4 regions of the Sporosarcina sp. FSL K6-2383 genome follow, and region 1 is predicted to be linked to each of the others. Evidence: riboswitches for the same ligand, from Rfam matches in the RefSeq annotation. Region 1 holds a riboswitch; each other region holds the start of a gene.
The links. Region 1 has a riboswitch for S-adenosylmethionine ahead of MKZ10_RS01970 (cyclase family protein). Riboswitches for the same ligand answer to the same signal wherever they lie in the genome.

Region 1 (4,193 bases):
GATCAATCAGTTGTTCCCTTGAATACGCACTGTCGTTGAACGGGATGTCCGGAGCAGAAAGTCCTGCAATGTACACATCATCCAATTGCAAATAACGTACACCCGCTTCATAAAATGCATTCAGTGCATCTTTGTACGCTTGAATAATATCTTTCGCATACTCCTCGATATCCGGATAAATATTTTCATCACGAATACCAGCATTGAAGAGTTGGTTCGGACTTGGAATTGTCTGTTTCGCTACTGCACGACCGCCCACGATTTCATTGAATTCCACGAAGTCTTGGATGAACGGATGATTAGGATTAAAGGAAATTTCCCCCGTGTTTCGAACATCGTAACGTTCCGTTTCAACACCATCGAATGTATACCCTTTTTCAGGAACATATCCTTCAAATCCGTTTAAATGCTCCATAAAATCTAAATGCCACCACGTACGTCTAAACTCGCCGTCCGTCACAAGCTCCAACCCAACTTCAATTTGTTTATCGACAACTCGTTTAATTTCCTGTGTTTCAACTTCACGTAATTGTTGTGCTGTAATCGCACCTTCTTTAAAATCTTTACGTGCTTGGTGCAAATTATCTGGACGTAGTAAACTTCCTACGTGATCCGCTCTGAATGGCGCTTTCGTTACAGTAGTTGATTGAGTTGTCATGTCTATTCCTTCTTTCTATTTTTAGTAGTCAATTTTGATTTTTTTATGATAAGAGCGCAAATGGGCGCTCCTATTTGCTTATCTTTGGACAGGCATTCAAATGAGCAGACCTGCTTGGTTTTGTTAGGACAGAGACACAAATGGGCAACCCTGTTTAGTTCGCTTGAGCAGAAACACGAATGAGCGGATCTGCTTGCTTTGTTTGAATAGGGACACGAGTGAGCAGCCCTTTTTTCATTATTATGGCAGTATCGCGAATGAGCGTACCGGGAATCCTGATGCTTTTTCTGGCTTCGGAACGATATTGAAAATGACTGCACCTTTAGCAGGCAGTTTATCTAAATTTGTTAATAATTCTATTTGGTAAGTATCTTGTTCTAGCACATAATATTCGCCTAGCAACGCTTGGTTCTTTTGAAAGTCGATGGCTGAATCTGTATCGAACGTTTCATGTCCAACTGCTTTCACCTGTCGTTCTTCGAATAAAAACTCCAAAGCATCAAGTCCCCAACCGGGTATGCGGTTATTGCCGTCGGCATCTTTATTACAAAAGGCCTCATTATCCGGCCAACGCTTGCTCCAATCTGTGCGCAGCGCGACGAAAGTACCTGCTTCAATTCGGCCATACTGCTCTTCAAATTTTAAAATATCTTCAACCGCTAATGTAAAATCATGATTAGTAGCGGATTCCTTTGATTTATCGATAACGATGAGTGGTAAAACTAACTCTTTCAAACCTAATTCATCCAAATATCTTGTATCACGCACAAAGTGAATGGGTGCATCGATATGCGTACCGTACTGTCCCGCAAATGTAAAGCTCTGTGCAAAAAATCCATCATCATGATCAAATAATGTTGTAAATTCAGCCGCATCAAAGGCTGAGAAATGGGGCGAGTCGGGTCCAAAAGTATGTGTTAAATCGACCCACTCTTTCTGTTTTAATAACGCAATTGCATTGATTAATTCATTCGACATAAACATTCCTCCTTATTTTATGAAGGTAACTTTAGTCTCCAGATAGAACAAAAAAACCTCTTCTATACTAAAAAGAAGAGGTTTTGGCATGATCGCTATTTGCTCTTCTTATCTTCAAGCTACAAGCATTACACTTGGCTTCTGGAATTAGCACAGTACTAAAAAAGTCTGTTGCTGAGGTATCAAAGGGCCAGTCCCTCCACCTCTCTGGATAAGAAAGTTACGTATTCAGTTGGTAAATAGTACAATACAGTCCTTTGAATAGAATGTCAACAGTAAAGATATAAAATTTTTAAAATTAACTAACTAATGTTGTAGATTTAGTGCTTCATTTCACTGCGTAATTTACGATGCTCGCGGCGTGCTGGCGCAGTTTCAAACAAACTCTTTTCAATTTCTGTTTCCGGATAAATTCCCAGTACAGGAGTTGGTTTATTATTTTCATCCATAGCAACCATCGTCAAAAATGACTCCGTCGTCAATTTCGTTTCACCTGTCAGTAAATTCATCGAATGAACGGACACAAATACTTCCATCGATGTACGCCCAGTTGATGTGACAAGTGCTTCGAGCTCTAACACATCACCGACACGCGCAGATGACATGAAATCAACTGAATCGATTGAAGCCGTAACGACTGCTGTATTCGAATGTTTCATTGCCGTAATTGCAGCAATTTCATCGATATAGGCAAGGACTCGTCCCCCAAAAATGGTTTGCAGATGGTTCGTATCGGGCGGCAAAACCAGCTTTGTCTGGATGGTGCGCGATTGGCCCATAGGTCTATTTTTTTTCATATTACTCTCTCCCCCTGTTTTTTATGAATAAAGGGAACTTTTCCCGTATCTATTCCGTAAATATAGTATACACCTATTGGAGGAATTTCAATGACGACTTTTATCGAAAAACACTATGAAAGAATTACTTGGTTCTTCCTAATAATCGGTTTCATTTTACTATTTACTGCAAGTGATTACGTATCACTTGTGTTATTTTTCTATCTACTTGTGAGAGCCATAAAGTTTCGAACAACGATTCGAAAAACGCTTCAGAATACACCGCGAAGTACGATGTTTATATATGCACTCGGTATGATTGTACTGATTGCTGCGCTAGTAGTCGTCATGTGGTTTTCAAGTAGTTTCGTTCAAAAACATACGATCCCTGGCTTCTTGCAGTATATTTACGTCGCCATTGTCTTAGTTGGATCCATGTTCTTTTATACTTGGTTTATGGATTTCTTGGTAAAAGTATGGAATAAGAAAAAGTCATCGAAGTAAAATCCAAAGAGGACATCTCCTATTGGAGTGTCCTCTTACACCATTCCCGCCAGTAGCGCATAAACACGCTTCATCTCTTCCTGCATCTTCCACTGATCGACCGCGAGCCATCGACAATGAATTGCATTCCCTTCAAGCCGCGTCATGCCAGCCTTCAGCCCTTCTTCAACTCGCAACGTTTCCTGCAATGCACGCACATCAACATTAACGACATTCGGAGAAACAAGCCAAATGGAGCCGACATACATCGCGCCTTCAAGGAGGCCAATCCCACCTAGCTCAGCATCACGCGGCGCAAAATGTAGCGAGTCAAAAGCAATTAACTCATCCTCTACGAAAATCTTAAAATTCGACCGAAATGATTGATAATCAAAAATCTCACCGCGTTTTTCACGCCCCGGCGCAACAATTTCACCCCATAATACCGTTGCATCACACGCGACGCGCAACGTTGTATTCACTTGAAACTTCGCGTCAACAAACGGAATCAGCACCTCGGGCATCCACTCCAAACGTGAACGTTCCGCAAGGTCGACCTCAATTGTAAAATGACAAGTATCCCCCGTATGCGACGGATAGATTTTCAACGCCGATTGCTGCGTCAACCGCACTCGACTATCCGGCCCAAGTTTCACCGTAATATCATTGCGATCTCCCGACACCATCCCACCAGACGACTCCATAATATAGACCGTTGCAGTCGGGTCTTTTCCTTCGTATAATTCCCGACTGGCCTTCAATGGAGGCTGCTGGTAAACATGCGGCATCCGTGTATATCCTCTTCTTAGTTCGAATGCCATGTCCAATTTTCCATGATGGATAGCGCGGGATGGATTAAGCACCCGCACCCTCTAGTAGCATACTATGCTTGATCCAATCGACCACTTTATCAACATTTTTCTGTGTTCGTACATCTGTGAATATATATGGACGACCATTACGCATTTTCTTCGTGTCACTATCCATAATCTCAAGATCCACCCCAACATACGGAGCCAAATCCGTTTTATTAATTAATAAAAGATCAGATCGCGTCAACGCAGGTCCGCCTTTTCGTGGAATATCCTGACCTTCTGCAACATCGATGACATAAATATAGCCATCCACAAGCTCAGGACTAAACGTAGCAGACAAGTTATCTCCGCCACTCTCAACAAAAATAATGTCTAGATCAGCAAAACGACTTTTCAGCTCATCAATTGCTGCAAAGTTCATCGAAGCATCTTCACGAATGGCTGTATGCGGGCAACCACCCGTTTCAACGCCCAAAATACGGT
Region 2 (4,193 bases), 390 kb from region 1:
ATGTTTGGCAAACATCGCTTTATTGGCAGTAATGACATGATAGCCTTTGTCAATTGCTTCTATTAAATAGCTAAATGCCGGTTCTTCACCAACAATTGCTTCAAAAATGACGTCGATGTCCGGATTCAACAAAATCTCTTGGACATCAGTTGTAATGACTGTCCCAACTGTTACACGACGTTCTTTCGACTTATCACGCACAAGGATAGACACGATGTCAATCGTATGCCCCGTTTCTTGCCGAATCTCTTCTTTTCTTTCATTTAAAATCCTATAAATCCCTTCGCCTACAGTGCCGAAACCGAGTATAGCGACTTTGATTGACGGCATACCGCCACCTCCATGAATTGCTTAATAATAAGTCCCCATTTGTCGAATTCAGTTAAAAATCCATCCTGCTCGGATTGTGTATTGACGAGAACATAGCTTGAATCTTCAACAAGATGTGCAAACGCCTGAATCTCTTCCGTTGGATAAATCAAATCATTCGTAAATGCGAATGCCACTACTTTTGCAGAGAATTGGCGAGAAGCGTTCGCGATGCCTCCACGTCCACGACCAATATCATGGGTATTCATAGCACCGAGCAGTGTGTAATAACTATTCGGATCAAAGTGTTTTACTAAAGCTGGTCCTGTATACACATCATTGCCGAAACCTATATCACTACCTATCGCCTGCAAGCCAACCCCATACGCACTTAGCGTTGGTGTAGCTGCAATCGGTACGAGTACATCCATATCATCTGCATATAAAATACCCCATTCTAAGACTCGCATACCACCAAGCGAAGCACCAATCACCGCGCGTAGTCGATCTACTCCTAGTACCGTTAGCGCTTTGCGCTCCGCATGTACCATATCCCGAATGGTCACTTCTGGAAATAACTCGTCATAAGGTGCCCCGGTAGATGGATTGATAGATGACGGTCCCGTCGATCCATCACATCCTCCAAGCACATTGAACGAGATGACCGAGAATTGATTGGTATCGATACTTTTCCCTTGACCTACAAGGCCACTCCACCAGCCTGGATTTTTATCCGTTCCAATGGTTTCATGATTTCCCGTCAATGCGTGGCAAATAAGGACAGTTTGTGCCTCTGGTCTACCTATTCTTTCATAGGCTAGCTGAACATTTTCTAGCATAATGCCCGACTCCAATTGTAAGCTTCCAATGTTCACAAATCCTGTCCCCATGCCCGTCACGCTCCTTGTTATTTTATCGGGTATAATTTTATGCTTTGACTGGAACTGCCTTATCAATGGCCTGTGCAAGATCCGCGATAATATCTTCTACCGCTTCCAGTCCAACTGATAGGCGGATCAATTCTTCTTTGACGCCAGCTTCTTCAAGTCCCTCTGCGGATAGCTGCTGATGCGTTGTTGAAGCCGGATGAATAATAAGTGATTTTGCATCTCCAACGTTCGCAACATGCGACCAAATGTTAACATTATCGATCAAGTTACGACCCGCTTCGCGTCCACCTTTAATACCGAAGACGATAATTGAACCAAAACCATTTTTCAAATATTTTTTCGCATTGTTAGCTGAAGGATGATTTTCAAGACCCGTATACGTTACCCACTCCACTGACGGATGTTGCTTCAAATAATCTGCCACTTTAAGCGCATTGGCATTATGTTTTTCCACACGTAAATGTAATGTTTCAAGTCCTTGTAAGAAAGCAAATGCATTATCCGGACTCAAGCATGGTCCGAAATCACGAAGCGCTTGAACGCGTAACTTCGTCGCAAATGCTGCACCCGCTGCATCAATACCATAACGAATACCATGGTACGTTTCATCTGGCTCTGTGAAACCAGGGAATCTTCCTTGTGTCCAATCAAATTTCCCAGAGTCAATCGCGACACCCCCGATAGACGTTCCATGTCCACCAATCCATTTCGTTGCAGAATGAATAACAACGTCTGCCCCAAAATCAATAGGGTTCGAACCATAAGGTGATGGGAATGTATTATCAATAAGTAGTGGAATTCCATTGTCATGTGCGATATTCGCAACTGCTTCAATATCAAGCACATGAAGGCTTGGATTACCAATTGTTTCAGCAAAAATCGCTTTTGTTTTATCTGTAATGGCTGCACGGAAGTTTTCAGGGTCCGTCGCATCCACAAATTTTACGTTAATGCCATAGCGTGGCAGTGATACTGCGAATAAATTATAAGTACCTCCGTACAAATTACTCGCAGCTACGATTTCATCGCCAGCACCTGCTATATTTAAAATCGAAAACGCAATAGCTGCCATTCCTGATGATAATGCAACTGCCGCCGTTCCACCTTCCAATAGAGCTACACGCTTTTCAAAAACGTCGACCGTTGGATTCATAATACGAGAATAAATATTACCCGCTTCCTTCAAAGCGAACAAATTTTGTGCATGTTCTGTGTCACGGAATACGAAAGAGGTTGTTCTATGAATCGGCACCGCGCGTGATCCTGTCACCGGGTCTGGCTCTTGGCCACCATGTAGAAGAAGTGTTTCGGGTTGAAGTTTTGTCATTGTCATTACCTCCAGTAGTTTTTTAGATGGATATTTTTTGAATACGTGCGGAGGCGTCGGGGATATTCTTTTAGGAATAAAAAATAACCCCCTTCGCTTAACGCTAAGAAGAGGGTTACGCTTTCGCTTATTCCTCCTCTTATCTTTCAGACCGTTTACACGAATCTGTAGGAAGTAGCACCTGTGCAAGTTAGTCACTTGCCGGTTGCCGGGCATCGCAGGGCCTAGTCCCTCCGCCGCTCTTGATAAGAGTTTGATTGATTTAGTTTTCCATCTTGTGAAGTAGTATAGGCGAATTCTTAATACAATGTCAAGTGTTTATTGAAAGTTTTTTCAGAAACTTACATTTACTCTAAGATGTTATAATAACGATTATACAAGTTGAAATAATGAATCTTACCAACAACGCTTGGCGCTTTGGGATGCCTCCTGCTGGAGAGCAGACGGAATCAATAGAGTAATTTCACTAGTTTGGGGGAATTGGTATGTGGTTGTGGGTTATAGGAGTGCTACTGTGTGGATATTTAATCGGATGCTTACACGGCTCGGTTGTTGCAACGAAGATTTCAGGAGTTAATTTAAAAGAAACTGGGGTCAAAAATGCAGGTGCTTCGAATGCTACGATTGTGTTAGGGAAAAAGTTTGGTGCTCTTGTAGCAGCGATTGATATTGGAAAAGGTGCGCTGGCTGTACTACTTGTACACTTTTTTTCTGTGAATGCGGAATTGCCGGGAAATGATGTCGCATTACTACTCTTTTTGGTAGGTGCCGCAACAGTCGCTGGACATAACTTTCCGTTTTACATGCAGTTCAACGGCGGCAAAGGAACTGCTACAGTTATCGGCGTTCTACTCGCACTCGATTGGCGTTTCGGTCTCGTTGGTTTTGCGTTGTTAGTAGTCGTAGCACTTACGACTAACTTTCTGGTGTTTGGCGTTTTGATGTTGTACGTGACATTCTTGACCTTGGCATTTTGGTCAGAAGGTTACTGGCCCATCGTCATCGCAATTGTATTATTCATACTTGCGATTTGGAAGCATATCGAAAATTTCCAACGGATGAAAGAAGGTAGTGAGAAGCGAGTTTCAGCAGTGTTTAAAAAGAAATGATTGTCAATGAAAGATTTAAATTATTAGCGTTGACTACAAAATGGAAGGCACTCTGAATCTGACGGAAACAGCATTTCTGCAAATTTCGTCAAAATATGGTATACTAGTTAGTAGACAACTTGTGATCTATCATTTTCGTTGAGTTGTGTTTCGTCTTTTATGCCACGCTTAGGGTTTGACCTAAGCATTTTTTTAATTGATTGAGGGCATGATGAAAATAAACACTAGGGGGAATTCGAATGGCTTTTCCACGCAAGGAAAAAGATGTATCGGATTTTGTCGCAGCGCGCAAAATCGATGAAAAGATTTCGTTTGTCCGTAATGACCATGAAGTTAATGGTACTATTTTTAAAATTCTCGAAAACTCTGTCATTGTGGAGATTTCTTCGAAGGATGCCGAACTCATTGGTGCCGCATCCAATCTGACAGTTGTTGCACACAAGAACTATTCAGTCGTCTGACGATTTTTTTAATTGCCTGCCACTAGGAAGTCTTTCTAGTGGTAGGTAATTTTTTATTTCACGGAAGCTTTGGGCAAACTCGACTACCTAATTTGAA
Region 3 (4,193 bases), 120 kb from region 1:
AGGATGATTTCTACTAAGTTTTTCCCGATATCATGGACATCACCTTTAACAGTCGCTAAAACAATTTTCCCTTTACCTGTGTCACCCTCGGCTTTATCCATGAACTGCTCGAGGAACGCCACGGATGCTTTCATCACACCAGCACTTTGAAGTACTTCTGCAACAATTAGTTTGTTCGTATTGAATAAATGTCCCACTTCAGCCATACCAGCCATCAATGGTCCATTAATGATGTCAAGGGGTGCATCATACATCTCGAGGGCGGCTTCCAAGTCAGGAATTAAGCCCTCTTTTGTTCCTTCGACGATATAATAGCTTAGGCGTTCTGGAACGGTTTTTGGAATATCATCTTCTGTTTTCTCTTTTTTCTTGCCACGATAGAAATTAGTAAATTCGGCAAGCGTTTCATCTGTTGTGTTGAATAGTAAATCATTGGCCATTTTAATTTCGGCTTCCGGAATAGAAGCATAGCGTTCTAGTTTCTCCGTATTGACAATTGCATAGTCGAGACCTGCTTGCGTACAGTGATATAAATACACAGCATTCAATACTTCACGGCCGACAGGGGGCAGACCGAATGACACGTTACTGACACCGAGAATCGTCAAGGCGCGTGGTAACTTTTCTTTAATGAGACGAATACCTTCAATCGTTTCTACGGCAGACCCGATGTATTGCTCGTCTCCTGTACCGACTGGGAAAACAAGTGGATCGAAAATGATATCTTCTGGCGATAGTCCCCATTTATTGACAAGAAGATCATAAGAACGCTCTGCAACTTCGAGTTTCCGTTCACGCGTAACCGCCATTCCAGGTTCGTCGATTGTCCCAACAACGACAGCTGCACCAAACTTTTTGACAAGTGGCATTACAGCATCGTAGCGGTCTTCGCCATCCTCCAAGTTGATGGAGTTAATGATGACTTTCCCTTGTGAATATTTTAATGCTTCTTCAATAACCTTCTCGTCTGTGGAATCAATGACGAGAGGCACTTTCACTTTTTTGACAACTTCCTTCATGAATTTTGTGACATCCTCTAACTCGTCACGATCTGGATTAGCTAGACAAATATCAATGACGTGTGCGCCACCTTTTACTTGTGCACGCGCAATTTCGGATGCTTCTTCAAATTTGCCGTCAACGATTAGCTGTTTGAATTTCCGAGACCCGATAACATTTGTTCGTTCGCCAATTAATAGCGGACGCATAGAGTCGTCATACAGTATTGGTTCAATACCCGATACGACATGACCGTGAATCGTTTCGGGACCTTGGCGCGGCTTTTTATCAGCGACTACTTCACGAATCGCACGGATATGCTCAGGTGTTGTTCCGCAACAGCCCCCTACGATATTTAACCAACCTTTATCAGCAAAGCCTTGTAGTTTTTTAGAGAGAGACTCAGGTGATTCATGGTAATGACCTTCCTCGTCTGGAAGCCCAGCATTTGGGTAACAACTGACATAACTTGTGGCTAGGTCTGATAGTGAGCGAAGGTGGTCTGTCATGAACTCCGGACCTGTTGCACAGTTCAGGCCAACAGATAGTGGTTTTATATGCTCGATTGAAATATAAAATGATTCAATGCTTTGACCAGCTAATGTTGTTCCCATTGGCTCAATTGTTCCAGAAATCATAACAGGTAATTCTAGTCCTGTTTCCTCAAATGCACGCTTGATCCCTAATGTGCCGGCTTTGACATTCAACATATCCTGGCTCGTTTCCATCAATAGCAAATCACAGCCGCCTTCGATCAATGCTTTTGCTTGTATATAAAAGTCCTGTGTCAGGCCATCAAATGTAGCTCCGCCTGTAACGGATAATGTTTTGGTCGTTGGGCCCATTGCACCTGCAACGAAACGCGGCCATTCAGGTGTAGAAAAGTCTTCCGCACACTTTTTAGCTATTTGCGCAGCATGGAAGTTAATATCATGTGCTCGTTCACCCAAATCATAGTCATCGAGAACAATGGGTGTTCCGCCAAATGTGTTTGTGGAGATGATATCTGCGCCAGCCTCCAAATATTCGCGGTGAATGCGATTTAGGACATCGGGCTTTACGATATTTAAATACTCATTACAGCCATCGTATTCTTCACCACCGAAATCCTCGGCAGAAAGGTTGGCATTTTGTAGCATGGTTCCCATTGCGCCATCCATAATAAGTATTCTTTTCTGTAGTTGTTCTTCAATAGGGTGTCTCGGCATAGCTCATCACTCTCTCTTTACATCAATTATTTTGTAGCTTTTAAGAAAATAAAAAAAGCCTTCAAATAAAGAAGGCTTTACGAGTTTACGTAGTTGTCCCTTCTCATCTTCAGAACCACGGGGATTCTTCTGGAATTAGCACCAGTCCATATAGGCAGGTTGCTGAAGCTTCATAGGGCCAGTTCCCTCTGCTTCTCTTGATAAGAATAATTATGAAATTGTGAAATCCGCCGGAGGCAAACCCTCGCTGGATAAAGTTGAATAATTGAAATTATCATAACGTTATAATTTGCTTCCGTCAAGCAATCCTTTGTAGAAAGCTAGAAAGTCTATGGTAAGATGAAGATAATATGACAAACAGAAGGTGAACGAGTTGAGAGCATTTAAATATATTATTCCCATCATGATGATTGTCGGGACGGTTAGTATTATGATGTTGAACAAGAACCACCAAGAGGTCCCGCCTATGTCTCGCATTTATATTACGCTAGGTGCAATGGCCGTCAGTGGAATTTTAGCTTACTTTTTATTTCCAAAAGATGAAGAGAAGAATAAATGAAAAGAGACCGCTAGCGAATTTTGCTGGTGGTTTTTTCGTGAAAAGTGAAACGATTCTATAGTCTAATCGTATAAGAGATATGTGAAAAAAATCTTTGCTATAGAAAAGAGTGTTTTAGATGATTAATTTACTTATCTTCTCAATCATTACAGGGATTGTGTCAAGTTTAATTATTGTCCCGTTTGTGTTGAACAAAAAGGAGACGAAAGAGCCGGTTTCTTTTAACAAGGTCGCGGCTGTGGCTAGCACTGCTGTTGTAAGTACAATACTCGTGTTTGCCTTTTATTATCTAACCAATATGGATCGCAACTGGACGTCATTATGGGGTCCGCTACTCGTGGTCACTTTATTGGGCGCAGTTGTTGCGGGGAGTAAAGACCGCAAATTTAAGATTGTCTTATTACTAGGAGCAATTGCTTTCGGTGCTTATATCCTCAGCGCGCCTTTATTCAACGCAGATCAGAAATACAAGGCTGTCGAGATGGATCAGCAGGTGGAAATCAAAGCGTTTGATGAAACGAAAACACCGGCAAGTGTGCCGCCGAAGTTTGCACGTAACAAGATGAAGAAAGCGTTCGGTCAAGTACCGAATACGAGTTATTATGAATTAGGCAATTTACAAATTCAAAAAGTTGGCGATGATTTTGTCTACATCGCACCTGTTGAATTTTCGGGTCTTTTCAAGTGGTGGGCTGGGAAAACAACACCTGGGTATTTCACAATGAGTGCGACTGATTCGGCAGATAATCCGAAATTCGTGAAGGTTGAAATGACTTATACGCCTTCATCGTTTTTCCACAAGCAAGTGGAGCGTCATATGCGGATGGAAATGCCGAATCTCATTTTCTACGGGGATGTCCAGCTAGAAATTGATAATGAAGGAGTGCCTTATTATATCCGCTCATACGGGAACTTTATTACGGCACGCAACGGCTTTGATGTTCAAGGGATTGTAGTGGTTGATCCGGCGACGGGAGAGATGGCGAAATATGCACTTGCGGATGTACCTGCATTTATCGATGGTGCTGTTTCGCCTGAAGCAGTTAGTTTACAAAATAGTTATTTTGGTAACTATGTTCACGGATTCTGGAATTCGGTATTCGGGAAAAAAGATGTGAAATTGCCGTCAGATGAAGGGACCGAAGCTAATGTGAGTCCGATTTTTGACGAGAATGGTCATATGTTTTACTTCACTGATTTTACAAGTCCGAAAGAAGGCGTCGATTCGATGCTTGGTTATGCCTTGACGGATGGTCGGACGGGTGAAGCAACGTATTATACGGGCAATCTGGAGGAGTCCTATATGGATTCGCAAGGGGCACTTCAAATCATTGAAAAGAAATTCATCGAAAAGAAATGGTCCGGTGAAATGCCGGTGCTGTACAACTTCTACGGGGAAGCCAGCTGGTTGACTCCGGTGCTCGATT
Region 4 (4,193 bases), 850 kb from region 1:
GAGCCGCCCCATTCTGCTAGAATGAAATCTTGAATTTCCTGTGACTTCAATACCTCAACCAACGTTTGGATGGCTGGATTATTTTCATCGCCTTCTTGAACAGCGATAATATTTACATAAGGTGAATCCGAAGATTCAATCGCAATTGAATCTTCAAGTGGGTTTAAACCAGCATCGATTGCATAGTTTGAGTTAATCAACAGCGCATCACCTTCATCATTTGCATATAATTGTGGCATAAGAGCAGCTTCATAATTCGCATCGAATTGGATGTTCTTTGGATTTTCTACGATATCTTTCACTTCAGCTTTGACCTTTTCGACTCCGTCAGCTAATTTAATAAGTCCGTTCGCTTCCAACATCGCCAATACACGACCGTGGTCAGCTACTGAGTTACTAATTAGAATGACTGCATCATTTGGTAATTCGTCAATGGACGTGTACTTTTTCGAATAAAGACCAATTGGTTCAATATGGATAGCTCCTGCATTCGCAAATTCATAACCAAAATCTGCAATTTGACTTTCAAAGTAAGGTATATGTTGGAAATAGTTTGCATCAAGTTCACCAGATGCTAAATCCTGATTAGGCAATACATAATCTTGATATGGTTCGATTTCGAGTTCAATACCTTTTTCCTTTAGCAATGGTGCTGCCTCTTCAAGGATAATCACATGCGGTACGTTTGACGCGCCAATTTTGAGTGTTGTTACTTCCACTTCACCTATATCTTCACTACCACTTCCAGTTGTTTTATCGTCCTCAACTGTTTTTGCTCCACATGCCGCAAGCGCCAATACAAGCACTGCAAATAAAATACCTGTTAATAACTTTTTCATGTTGTGTACTCCCCTTTTTCTTTGTTGTTTTATAAAACAGGCAATGCCTGTTGTTCCCAATAGTAAGTTACCGCTTGTCTAATTTTTTCACAGCGAAGTCACCAATGAATTGAATGATAAAAACAATAATTAAGATGATAATCGTTGCTGCAAGCGTAACGTCTCCACGGTTGCGCTGGAATCCATCTAAAAACGCTAGCGTTCCAAGACCACCTGCTCCAATGATTCCCGCCATTGCCGTATAGCCGACGAGTGCAATAGATGTGACAGTAATGCCCGAAACAAGCGCAGGCATCGACTCAGGTAATAGAACTTTGAATATAATTGTGCGCGTTTTCGCTCCCATCGACTTGGCAGCTTCGATGACGCCTTTATCAATTTCCTGAAGTGCAATTAATACCATTCTTCCATAGAAAGGAGCTGCTCCAATAATAAGTGCAGGCAATGCTGCATCAGGTCCACGTATCGTCCCTAGTAGGAACTTCGTAAAGGGAATCAGTAAAATAATTAATATAATAAAAGGTATCGACCTAAAAATATTGACGAATGCCCCCGTCACAATATTGGCGAACTTATTGGCCCACAGCTGTCCAGGGCTTGAAAGGAACAGAAGGACACCTAGCACTAATCCGATTACTAACGTAAAAAATGTAGATAATACTGTCATATAAATAGTTTCAACTGTTGCTTCCCACATTTTCGGCCAGTCCACATTCGGAAATAGGGTTTCAATCATTACTAATCACCTCTGTCTGCACATCTTTTTCATGAAGATAACGAATGGCTTCTTTAATGGTCCCCTCATCTCCCACAAGCTGAAGGATTAACGAACCGTATGCCCCGCCATGCGTATGTGAAATATTCCCCTGAACGATGTTCACATCTACATCAAATTTACGTATCAGGCCTGCCAAAACGGGCTGTTCTGTCCGTTCCCCTACAAATACAAGCTTGATAAGCGTACCAGAAGATACCTCTTCTTTAATATGCGCCAATGCCTGCTTCACTTCTACCGGCTCCGTTATTTGAGAAACAAATCGTTTCGTAATCGGCGCTTGCGGTGATTGGAATACTTCTAGGACATCTCCCAACTCGACAACTTCGCCCGCTTCCATGACTGCAACCCGATGGCAAATTTTACGAATGACGTGCATTTCATGTGTGATCAACACAATCGTCAAGCCTAATCGTTCGTTAATACCCGTTAGAAGATCGAGAATTGAATCTGTTGTCTCTGGATCAAGGGCTGAAGTTGCTTCATCACATAACAGAACTTCTGGGTCATTTGCCAGCGCGCGGGCGATTCCCACACGCTGCTTTTGACCGCCTGATAATTCGGATGGATAGGCATTTTCACGACCAGCCAAACCTACAAGTTCAATCAGCTCTGTCACTTTCTTTTCACGGTCTACTTTTCGTACTCCTGCGATTTCCAGCGGAAAAGCGATATTTTCTTTAACAGTTCTAGACCATAGTAAGTTGAAATGTTGGAAAATCATACTTACTTTTTGTCGTGCTTCCCTTAGTTCTTTTCCCTTGATAGCTGAAATTTCTAACTTCCCAATCTGCACAGTGCCAGATGTAGGCATTTCAAGACCATTCAGCAAGCGAATTAGCGTACTTTTTCCTGCCCCACTATAACCAATGACTCCGAAAATCTCGCCATCAGCAATTTCAAGCGATACATCTTTGACAGCTGTAATACTAGCTGATCCATCACCGTATCGTTTATTTATATTTGATAAATGAATCATTTCTTTCACCTCTGGATCATTTTCTTTACACTATGTTGATAATATAAAGCCGAAAATATAAAAAAGCCTTCCTGCAGACGGGCAGAAAGGCTTGACGTTATCATAAATAAACGTTCGTCCAATCTCTCATCTCCCAAAGCAAATGCTTTGTGTGATTTGGCACCATTTCACTTTCGTGACGGTTGCCGGGCTTCAAAGGGCACTATCCCTCCACCTCTCTTAATAAGAGCGACCTATTCAATTAAATGTTAAAACGAAGTATAGCATAGCTTCTCAAACTATGTCAACTTATTTTTTCAAGTAGATAAGGAACTGACTGAAATGCATAGATTTTATGCTGCACAACGCCATCCTTTTGAATGAGTAAGCAAGGAACACTTTCGATTTCATAATCCATCGCCAAGTCTTGTACGTAATTCAAATCCGCTTTCCCAATTGGTAAGTCTGGCTTCATTACTGACACAACTTCCATCATTTTCGATGCGACAGCACAGGTCCCACACATCGGTGTATAGAGATAATATACCGCAACGTCTGACTCTTTCACAGTTGCTTCCCATTGTTCACGTGTCCATGTTTCCATTGTTTATAAACCATCCTTTTATAATCAATTACGCCTCGGCGTAATTGCGTCCAAATTTTGAATTGTGCCCACAGGACGTGGGTATGCAGTCGTTGCGACAGGACGTCGCGAACTTAGACTGCCTGCAATTAACTCCCTTCAAAATTTGTGACATCCACCGGAGGCTTGACTTGATTCGGCAGGGAATTTGGGCTTCCTGCCGAATCAAGTCAAAAATTCGGGGTGTATGTTAAAATTTGCATCCAGTAATATTGTTGCAAGCACTTTGTATGGAGTCGTTTCCACTTCCTTATAAACTTTTTCTGTATATAAATGAATCGCGTTAGGGAATCCCCTTTTGACTAATGTTCGAATCTGCTCACCTGATTCATCCGCATCGACAAAGACATACAGCTCATGTTGTTCATAAGGTTCCAGTAATTCTTCCAGCCGATAGGAGCTAACTGTCCCGTTCGTACAAATGATATCAACGGACTCAGCCAGAATTCGTGCAAGACGTTTTCTATCTTGGCCCCCTTCAACAACAATCACTCTGTCATATAGCACAAAGGATCCTCCCACGCTTCATTTTTTATGGTTCAAAAAAACGCCGTGATAAGACCGGCGTTTAGTTAGATTACATTATTCTCCGACTGTCATTTTTTCGTATGCTTCAGCGGACATTAATGCATCCAATTCAGATGCATCAGATGGTTCAACAACAATCATCCATGCATTTTCGTATGGAGATTCATTCACGAATTCAGGGCTATCTTCTAGACCTTCGTTTACTTCAATTACTTTACCGCTAATTGGTGCATAAAGTTCCGATACTGTCTTAACGGATTCAACGCTTCCGAAAGGCTCGTCTGCTTTGATGTCGTCACCTACAGATGGAAGTTCAACGAAAACGATATCGCCAAGTTCAGATTGTGCAAAATGTGTAATTCCAATACGGTAGTTACCGCCTTCTTCTTTTACCCATTCATGCTCTTCAGAATAACGCAGATCTTTTGGTGTGCTCATTCCGTAACCCCT

Region 2: another riboswitch for S-adenosylmethionine. It lies ahead of MKZ10_RS03970 (O-acetylhomoserine aminocarboxypropyltransferase/cysteine synthase family protein); the one in region 1 lies ahead of MKZ10_RS01970 (cyclase family protein).
Region 3: another riboswitch for S-adenosylmethionine. It lies ahead of metH (methionine synthase); the one in region 1 lies ahead of MKZ10_RS01970 (cyclase family protein).
Region 4: another riboswitch for S-adenosylmethionine. It lies ahead of MKZ10_RS16105 (methionine ABC transporter ATP-binding protein); the one in region 1 lies ahead of MKZ10_RS01970 (cyclase family protein).

The regions. Positions count from the first base shown of each region.
Region 1 covers NZ_CP152017.1:360,793-364,985, forward strand. Annotated here, with positions in the region: gene MKZ10_RS01965 (5-methyltetrahydropteroyltriglutamate--homocysteine S-methyltransferase) at 1-658, opposite strand, end outside; gene MKZ10_RS01970 (cyclase family protein) at 899-1,636, opposite strand; SAM riboswitch class I at 1,742-1,854, opposite strand; gene MKZ10_RS01975 (acyl-CoA thioesterase) at 1,957-2,433, opposite strand; gene MKZ10_RS01980 (hypothetical protein) at 2,524-2,916, shown strand; gene MKZ10_RS01985 (urease accessory protein UreD) at 2,952-3,716, opposite strand; gene ureG (urease accessory protein UreG) at 3,751-4,193, opposite strand, start outside.
Region 2 covers NZ_CP152017.1:745,821-750,013, reverse strand. Annotated here, with positions in the region: gene MKZ10_RS03980 (homoserine dehydrogenase) at 1-330, opposite strand, end outside; gene MKZ10_RS03975 (alpha/beta fold hydrolase) at 288-1,199, opposite strand; gene MKZ10_RS03970 (O-acetylhomoserine aminocarboxypropyltransferase/cysteine synthase family protein) at 1,237-2,526, opposite strand; SAM riboswitch class I at 2,663-2,778, opposite strand; gene MKZ10_RS03965 (glycerol-3-phosphate acyltransferase) at 3,012-3,635, shown strand; gene MKZ10_RS03960 (DUF2187 family protein) at 3,875-4,096, shown strand.
Region 3 covers NZ_CP152017.1:242,643-246,835, reverse strand. Annotated here, with positions in the region: gene metH (methionine synthase) at 1-2,207, opposite strand, end outside; SAM riboswitch class I at 2,308-2,414, opposite strand; gene MKZ10_RS01395 (histidine kinase) at 2,581-2,766, shown strand; gene MKZ10_RS01390 (hypothetical protein) at 2,885-4,193, shown strand, end outside.
Region 4 covers NZ_CP152017.1:3,181,737-3,185,929, forward strand. Annotated here, with positions in the region: gene MKZ10_RS16095 (MetQ/NlpA family ABC transporter substrate-binding protein) at 1-839, opposite strand, end outside; gene MKZ10_RS16100 (methionine ABC transporter permease) at 907-1,575, opposite strand; gene MKZ10_RS16105 (methionine ABC transporter ATP-binding protein) at 1,568-2,593, opposite strand; SAM riboswitch class I at 2,717-2,822, opposite strand; gene MKZ10_RS16110 (thioredoxin family protein) at 2,877-3,176, opposite strand; gene MKZ10_RS16115 (toprim domain-containing protein) at 3,381-3,722, opposite strand; gene gcvH (glycine cleavage system protein GcvH) at 3,798-4,181, opposite strand.